One region of the Rhizobium sp. 2YAF20 genome, then DNA from elsewhere that is predicted to be linked to it. Evidence: predicted binding sites of a transcription regulator. Region 1 holds the regulator's gene; each other region holds the start of a gene.
The links. Region 1 encodes LexA, which represses DNA repair genes until DNA is damaged. Its sites were predicted from a motif close to TGTTCNNNNTGTGTTCNG; they were not measured.
Positions count from the first base shown of each region.

Region 2: a site for LexA is predicted at 1,414-1,431, ahead of AB4Z52_RS05035 (helicase-related protein). Genes of this name have one in related genera too.
Region 3: a site for LexA is predicted at 1,278-1,295, ahead of AB4Z52_RS04675 (ImuA family protein). Genes of this name have one in related genera too.

Region 1 covers NZ_JBFRFF010000006.1:139,544-141,811, reverse strand. The annotation lists gene AB4Z52_RS11255 (VOC family protein) at 1-498, opposite strand, end outside; gene lexA (transcriptional repressor LexA) at 740-1,459, shown strand.
Region 2 covers NZ_JBFRFF010000002.1:193,670-195,937, reverse strand. The annotation lists gene AB4Z52_RS05035 (helicase-related protein) at 1-1,220, opposite strand, end outside; gene AB4Z52_RS05030 (hypothetical protein) at 1,825-2,187, shown strand; gene AB4Z52_RS05025 (DUF3309 family protein) at 2,230-2,268, shown strand, end outside.
Region 3 covers NZ_JBFRFF010000002.1:112,586-114,853, forward strand. The annotation lists gene AB4Z52_RS04660 (HpcH/HpaI aldolase/citrate lyase family protein) at 1-502, shown strand, start outside; gene AB4Z52_RS04665 (DUF1737 domain-containing protein) at 499-705, shown strand; gene AB4Z52_RS04670 (metallopeptidase family protein) at 718-1,155, opposite strand; gene AB4Z52_RS04675 (ImuA family protein) at 1,318-2,268, shown strand, end outside; gene AB4Z52_RS04680 (Y-family DNA polymerase) at 2,243-2,268, shown strand, end outside.

The DNA of each region.
Region 1 (2,268 bases):
TCCGCGATCGGCAGGCAAGGGATTGGTGCGCTCGCAGCAAAAGGCGAAAAAGTCGGGCGCCCGCAAATCTGCGGCAAAGGCGAGACTGAAACCCGCCGTCGATTCGGATCCGTCCGGCATGCGAACCGGGCGCGCAAATTGCAACATCCTGCCGGCGGATATGGCTTTTTGACGGAAGCGCGCATCGTCGGCCTTGGCGTCGTTCGTTGCAAATACCACGGCCGAGAAACCATCCTCGCCGACACGGAAGCGGAACGCCTGATCGCGGGCAGTGAATACATTGCCCTCGTGCGCCGCCGTTTCGCATTCCTCGCGACTGGCAACGGCCAGCGGCTCCAGATAGGTCCCGTCTGTAAAGAAAACGCACGCATTCTCCGTGCCGAACGGATGGCGTGCGTCCGGCGCTACGGTGAAGCCGAGTTTGCCCAGCCGCTCACCCGCCAAACCGATGTTGACAGTCGGCAACACGAGGTGATCAACCGGATGTATTGCGACCATCGCGCTCTCCTCTCTGCGGCGCCCGGTTTGCTCCTTTCCTTAGTCGGTTTCAAGCCGAAAATGCTGGAACGCGAACGGACGATCACAATCGGGAACCGTCCGCGACACCCGGCCGCATAGTTTCGGATCGAAAATCTCGGATGTCCTTGCCTGGCCTTCACCAGAATTTAAAGCCTTGCGGAACACATATGGAACATATAGTGTCTGTTCTGTATTTGTTTCACATTTGGGGTTCGGCGATATGTTGACGCGCAAACAGCAGGAACTGCTTCTTTTTATCCATGAGCGCATGAAGGAATCCGGCGTACCGCCCTCCTTCGACGAGATGAAAGATGCATTGGACCTTGCATCGAAATCGGGAATTCACCGGCTGATCACCGCGCTTGAGGAGCGCGGCTTCATTCGCCGACTGCCGAACAGGGCACGCGCGCTCGAAGTGATCAAGCTACCGGAGGCCTACAGCGCCAGTCTGCAGCCGCGACGTGGCTTTTCGCCAAGCGTCATCGAGGGCAGCCTTGGCAAGCCTCAGCTTGTTCCCGCCCCTGCAAAGCCGGCAGCCAATGACGACAGCGGCAATTCCGTTTCGGTACCGATGATGGGCCGGATTGCCGCCGGTGTTCCAATCTCGGCGATCCAGAATAACACGCACGATATCTTTGTGTCGGCCGACATGCTTGGCGCTGGAGAGCACTATGCGCTCGAGGTCAAGGGCGACTCGATGATCGATGCCGGTATCTTCGACGGCGACACGGTGATTATTCGAAATACGACCACCGCCAGCCCCGGCGATATCATCGTTGCACTTGTCGATGACGAAGAGGCAACCTTGAAGCGCTTTCGCCGCAAGGGAGCATCGATTGCGCTTGAGGCTGCCAATCCGGCTTATGAAACACGAATTTTCGGACCGGACCGGGTCAAGGTTCAGGGGAAGCTTGTGGGTTTGATCCGCCGTTATCACTGACCGGTGATGACGTAGCAGTGGTGGTAAATTTGCCCGAGCGCCAGTCATAGGCGCGATAGGTTCCAGGGTCTTCGTATAGTTGGGAAAGCTGTTTCGATGGAGGGGTTTTCCGACTGACCACCTCGACCGCACCGGTTCTCGTCAAGCCGGCGCCCGTGAATATCACTGCGACGGAGCGACAATCGCTCCAGGCGCATTCGTATAGGCGTAACGACGATGTCGGCGGTGCCGCAGGCGGGGCCGAGATAAGCGCCATCGTCGATGGTCACGATCATCTGGCCATTATCCGGCATCGCCGCACCAGTCCTTGCGGTGGCAAGCGAAACTGCCGGTGGGGGCTTAATCAAGGCTGTTCCATCGCCTGTCGCAGCGCCTTTTTGCTGCTCGGTGTCGAGGGTCAGCCTTGAGCCCCGCTTACGTCTATTCAAGGGCAGATTATAGTCTGTCGGCAGCATTGTCGGTGGCTGCACGTCAAACGCCGCGGGCCCCCTTTGCCATTGTTTGAAGGTGAAATCCGGGGGCGCCCGGGATTGGGTTCAACGCCTCGCATCCGACAGTTCGTTTTCCGATGAAATCGGCAACCTTTAATCGAGGAATTCAACTAAAATCGATTGAATTTTTCTCAATTGCTACCCTGCCTCGCTTCGGCGTTATAGTGGACGGCGGATGCCGAACTACCGCGATTTCGACAGTGCCCAAAAGTTGATACCGCAATGCACAAATAGGCGCCGGGGTAACTTGGCATTAGCGTCTGGATCATATAGCTAATCGTGTGACGCTTAACCATTTGGCGCTTTTTGTGGCGCCAA
Region 2 (2,268 bases), on a different contig from region 1:
AAGTCTTCTTTGACAGTGCCATAGCGAACCAGATCGGAAAAGAGGGTGGCGATAAGATCGGCATGCTGCGCCGGCGTGATACGCCGGTAATCGGGCAGCGCGCAAGCTTCCCACAATTTCTCGACACGCTCGGCCCCAGTCGCCAGATCGATGATCTCAGGATAGCGCGACAGCTGCTCCAGGGCTTGTTGGTCGACAGCCGGCAACGCCCGCGTCAAACCGGAAATTTTCGGCACGGCATCCAGGCTCGAGTGCAGGGCGGCGATCGAGGAATAATCGAACTCCTTGGTCCGCCACTGAAGAACTTTGACATTGTCGAATTCATGCCCCTCGATCCGGCGCACCAGATCGTCGTCAAGCGGATCGACCTGGCCGGTCACGCCAAACGTGCCGTCCCTGAGATGCCGGCCGGCGCGGCCGGCGACCTGGCCGAGTTCTCCGGGATTTAGATGGCGGAACTGATAGCCGTCGAATTTCCGATCTTGGGCAAAGGCGACGTGATCGACGTCAAGGTTCAAGCCCATGCCGATGGCGTCCGTCGCCACCAGATATTCCACATCGCCCGCCTGGTAGAGCGCAACCTGGGCGTTGCGCGTCCGCGGACTGAGCGCCCCGAGCACCACGGCGGCACCTCCGCGTTGGCGGCGAATGAGCTCGGCGATCGCGTAGACCTCATCGGCCGAGAAGGCAACGACGACGGAGCGCTGCGGCAGACGGGTGATTTTCTTCTGGCCGGCATAAAACAGGTGCGAAAGCCGCGGGCGCTCGACAACGGTAATGCCAGGCAACAGATGCTCGAGGATCGGCCGCATCGTGCCTGCGCCCAAGAGCAGCGTCTCGTCCCGGCCGCGCAAATGCAGAATGCGATCGGTAAAGATATGTCCGCGCTCAAGATCGCCGGCGAGCTGCACCTCGTCGATGGCGACGAACGACGCCCTCGTCTCCCGTGGCATCGCCTCGACAGTGCAGACGGAGTAGCGCGCATTTGGCGGCGAGATCTTCTCCTCGCCAGTGACCAGGGCGACGTTCTGCGCGCCGACCTTTTCGACGACGCGCGTATAGACCTCGCGCGCCAAAAGGCGCAGCGGCAATCCAATAACGCCATTGCCATGCGCCACCATGCGCTCGATGGCATAATGCGTCTTACCGGTATTGGTCGGTCCAAGCACTGCGGTCACGCCGCGTCCGCTTAGGATCATGGGCTGCGAAGTCAGGGTCATATGTCCATGTAAGGATGAGGCGCGGTCGCGTTTCCGTCAACGCGCTCCTCCGTGAAGTGAGCAACAGATGACGAGCATATGCGACAAAGGCAAGACCTGAGGCAAAAAAGGACGGCGAAAATGAAATATACTCGGCCTTTGTGCACAACCAGAAGGTACATTCGACGCACAGCCAGCGCGAGTCCGGCCTTCGGAGAACACGTTGGGAACGAATCGGCGACGAATCGCTGACTCGAACGAGTTCTTGCTTTGTTCATCGCTACATATAGGACAGAAATGGCGCAATCGCACCAGATGCTGAATCGGGCGGATGCCCGGCCGCGTGCTTGCGCGAGCAACAATCATTTATCAAAAAAGCATGCGACACCAATTGATTGTAGCTGTTAACAATTTGTAAAACATCGCAAAATTCCGATCTGCAAAGCGCTGCGGCCCGTAGCCGAGAGGTGCATGAAAATTGGCGCTGCCGGCTTGAAATCAGCGGGTCGATCTGGTGGTGCCACCATATCTAGTGTGATTCTCGCGCCGACATACAGGACTCTGGATGGTTGAGCCGCAGAATTGGAATGAATCGGAGATTGAGACGATGCCTCGATAGAGGATCGTGGATATCTTCAATAAATTCATTCCAAGGTTGAATTGTGATCCTATCGCGCCAACCTCTGACAACCTGCCGGCCCAACGTCCATACTTGCATCTGACCAAAGCCGAGCCGTCGTTAGGTGCCGCCAGGGAAATGCCGCTTCTGCGTCGAAAGCAAACCAACGGCGTGCAAGCTGAGGGCCGATTGGTCTCAAGCATTTATATTTATGGCATTTTTAACCTTGCCTTCACTTTGCACAAGATCCTCTTTGCGGCTCCATGCATGTCATGGCTGTGGAAAAGCGGGGCGGGGTCGATGTTGTCGCGGGGACGGAATGCCGCCCTTAAAGGCCATGGAACAATTTCCTGTGAAAGAAGTTTCTAATGTCAGCGAATATCGCTGGTTGGATGCTGGAGGAAATGGACCATGCTTGGCACAATATTGCTTGTCATTCTCATTTTGCTG
Region 3 (2,268 bases), on a different contig from region 1:
CGGTATCCTCAATGCTGCAGCGATTGCCGAGGCCGGGCGCACGGCAGGCTCCAGGCTCGATTGCTTCGTCGTCGGACTGAACGATCTGCGCAAGGAAACGGGTGTGCTGCCGCAACCGGGGCGAACCTATCTCGTCCCATGGCTGATGCAGGTGGTGCTGGCGGTTCGCGCCTACGGGCTGGATGCGATTGATAGCGTTTTTAATGATTTCAAGGATATGGGCTCTCTGGAGAGCGAGTGTTCCCAGGGACGTGCCATGGGCTTTGACGGCAAGATGCTGATCCATCCGAACCAGATCGAATGTGCCAATTATTGTTTCGGGCCCAATGGCGAGGCCATCACCGAAGCGGAAGCGATTATCGCAGCTTTTGCCGATCCTGCGTCGGAGGGGCTCAATGTCGTCAATCTTGGTGGTCGAATGGTCGAAAGGCTCCATCTTGTCCAGGCGCAGGGACTGGTTCATAAAGCCCGCCTGATTGCAGAACGAAAGACGACCCGATGAAACTCTACCGCTTCCTGTCCGGTCCGGACGACGCCTCCTTCTGCCACAAGATCTCCGCCAGCCTCAACAAGGGCTGGACGCTCTATGGCTCGCCGACCTACGCCTTCAATGCGGCAACCGGCGAAATGCAATGCGGCCAGGCGGTGGTCAAGGAAGTCGAGGGCAAGGAGTACGATCCTGAAATGAAGCTTTCCGAGCAGTAGAAAACTGTCGTCCTAGCGGTCGGTGGCTTCTTCGGCACTTTCCTCGATCCGTTCCATGTCGTCGTCGCTAAGCCCAAAATGATGGCCGATCTCGTGGATCAGGACATGGGTGATGATATCGCCGAGCGTTTCCTCATTTTCCGCCCAGTAATCGATGATCGGCCGGCGATAGAGGCGTATGCGGTTGGGCATTTCACCCGTTTCAACGGTGAAGCGTTCGGAAATGCCGCGACCCTCGAATAGGCCCAGCAGGTCGAAGGGGGTTTCAAGGGCCATATCCTCGAAAACCTCGTCATCCGGAAAATCTTCGATCTCGATGATCAGATTGCCGGTGAGCGCACGGAATTCTTCGGGCAGGTGGCCGTAGGCCTCCGTTGCCAGGGATTCGAATGAACTGATCGTCGGCGCATGGCGGTCCCGCCAATCCTCGCTCTGGTCAATGCGGGCCATGATACTTCCTTCCTTTGCGCCCATATAGAGCCTTCGCGGCAAGTTTTCGAGAGCGGAATCAAGCCGAGGAATAAATTCACATAAATAGGCTGTTGACTCTTCTTCGGCACTCTGGAATCTATAAGAACATAACAGGAACATTTTTTATCAGGAGCTAACGTCGTGGCCGAAACAGCCGTGGCGCGGGAAACGCTTTTTGCCCTGCGTGAAACCATTGCCAGATTGGAAGGCAAGCCGGCGCCTGCTTTGGCCGCTGCCGCCCATGAGGCGATGGCGGCGGAGGAAGGAAAGCTAAAGACGGGCCTAAAGCAAAGGCCGCCTCTTCAGACCGGCGTAACCGTTCTTGACGCGGCACTTGAAGGTGGGATTCCACGCGATGCGATGACCGAGATCCGTTCGCTTTCGCTTCGCGATGCCGGTGCTGCTACGGGTTTTGCCCTGGCACTTGCCTCGCGTCTCGGAGAAGGGGAGAAAAATGTATCGGCTGGCCACGAAACGGTGCTTTGGATTGGCGACACGGTGGCGTCGATGGAAGCGGGCCTGCCCTATGCGATCGGCCTTAGGGATTTTGGCCTGGAGCCGCAGGGCTTCCTGCATGCAGCCCCTCGAAAACTTGACGAAGCATTGTGGCTGGCGGAGGCAGCGCTTTCAAGCGCGGTCTTTGTCGTGGTCATTCTGGAGGTGCGCGGCAATCCGGCCCGTTTCGGGCTGACGGAAAGTCGGCGGCTCAGCTTAAGGGCCAAGGCGGCGGGGCGGCCGCTGTTTCTGTTGCGACAGGGGGGAGAGGAAGAGGCGAGCAGCGCTCTCTTTCGCCTGTCTGTCGAACCCGCGCCGGCTGGGGCGCGGTTCCTGCCGGATGGATCGATGCTTGGCGGCAGCATCGGCAACCCGTCCTTTCGCCTTACCCTCGAAAAGAGCCGCAATCCGGCTCCTCTTTCCCTCGTTCTGGAGTGGGACGCTCATGACCGCCAATTTTCATCTATCCACGACCGGCAGCGCCCTGCCCCTATCGAACGGAAATCAGCGAATTCTCGCCCTCACCTTCCCCCGGCTGCCGACAGACAGGATCGCGCGCAAGCGATGGGGTCTGTCCTGGCGTTCGGTCGGTCGTCC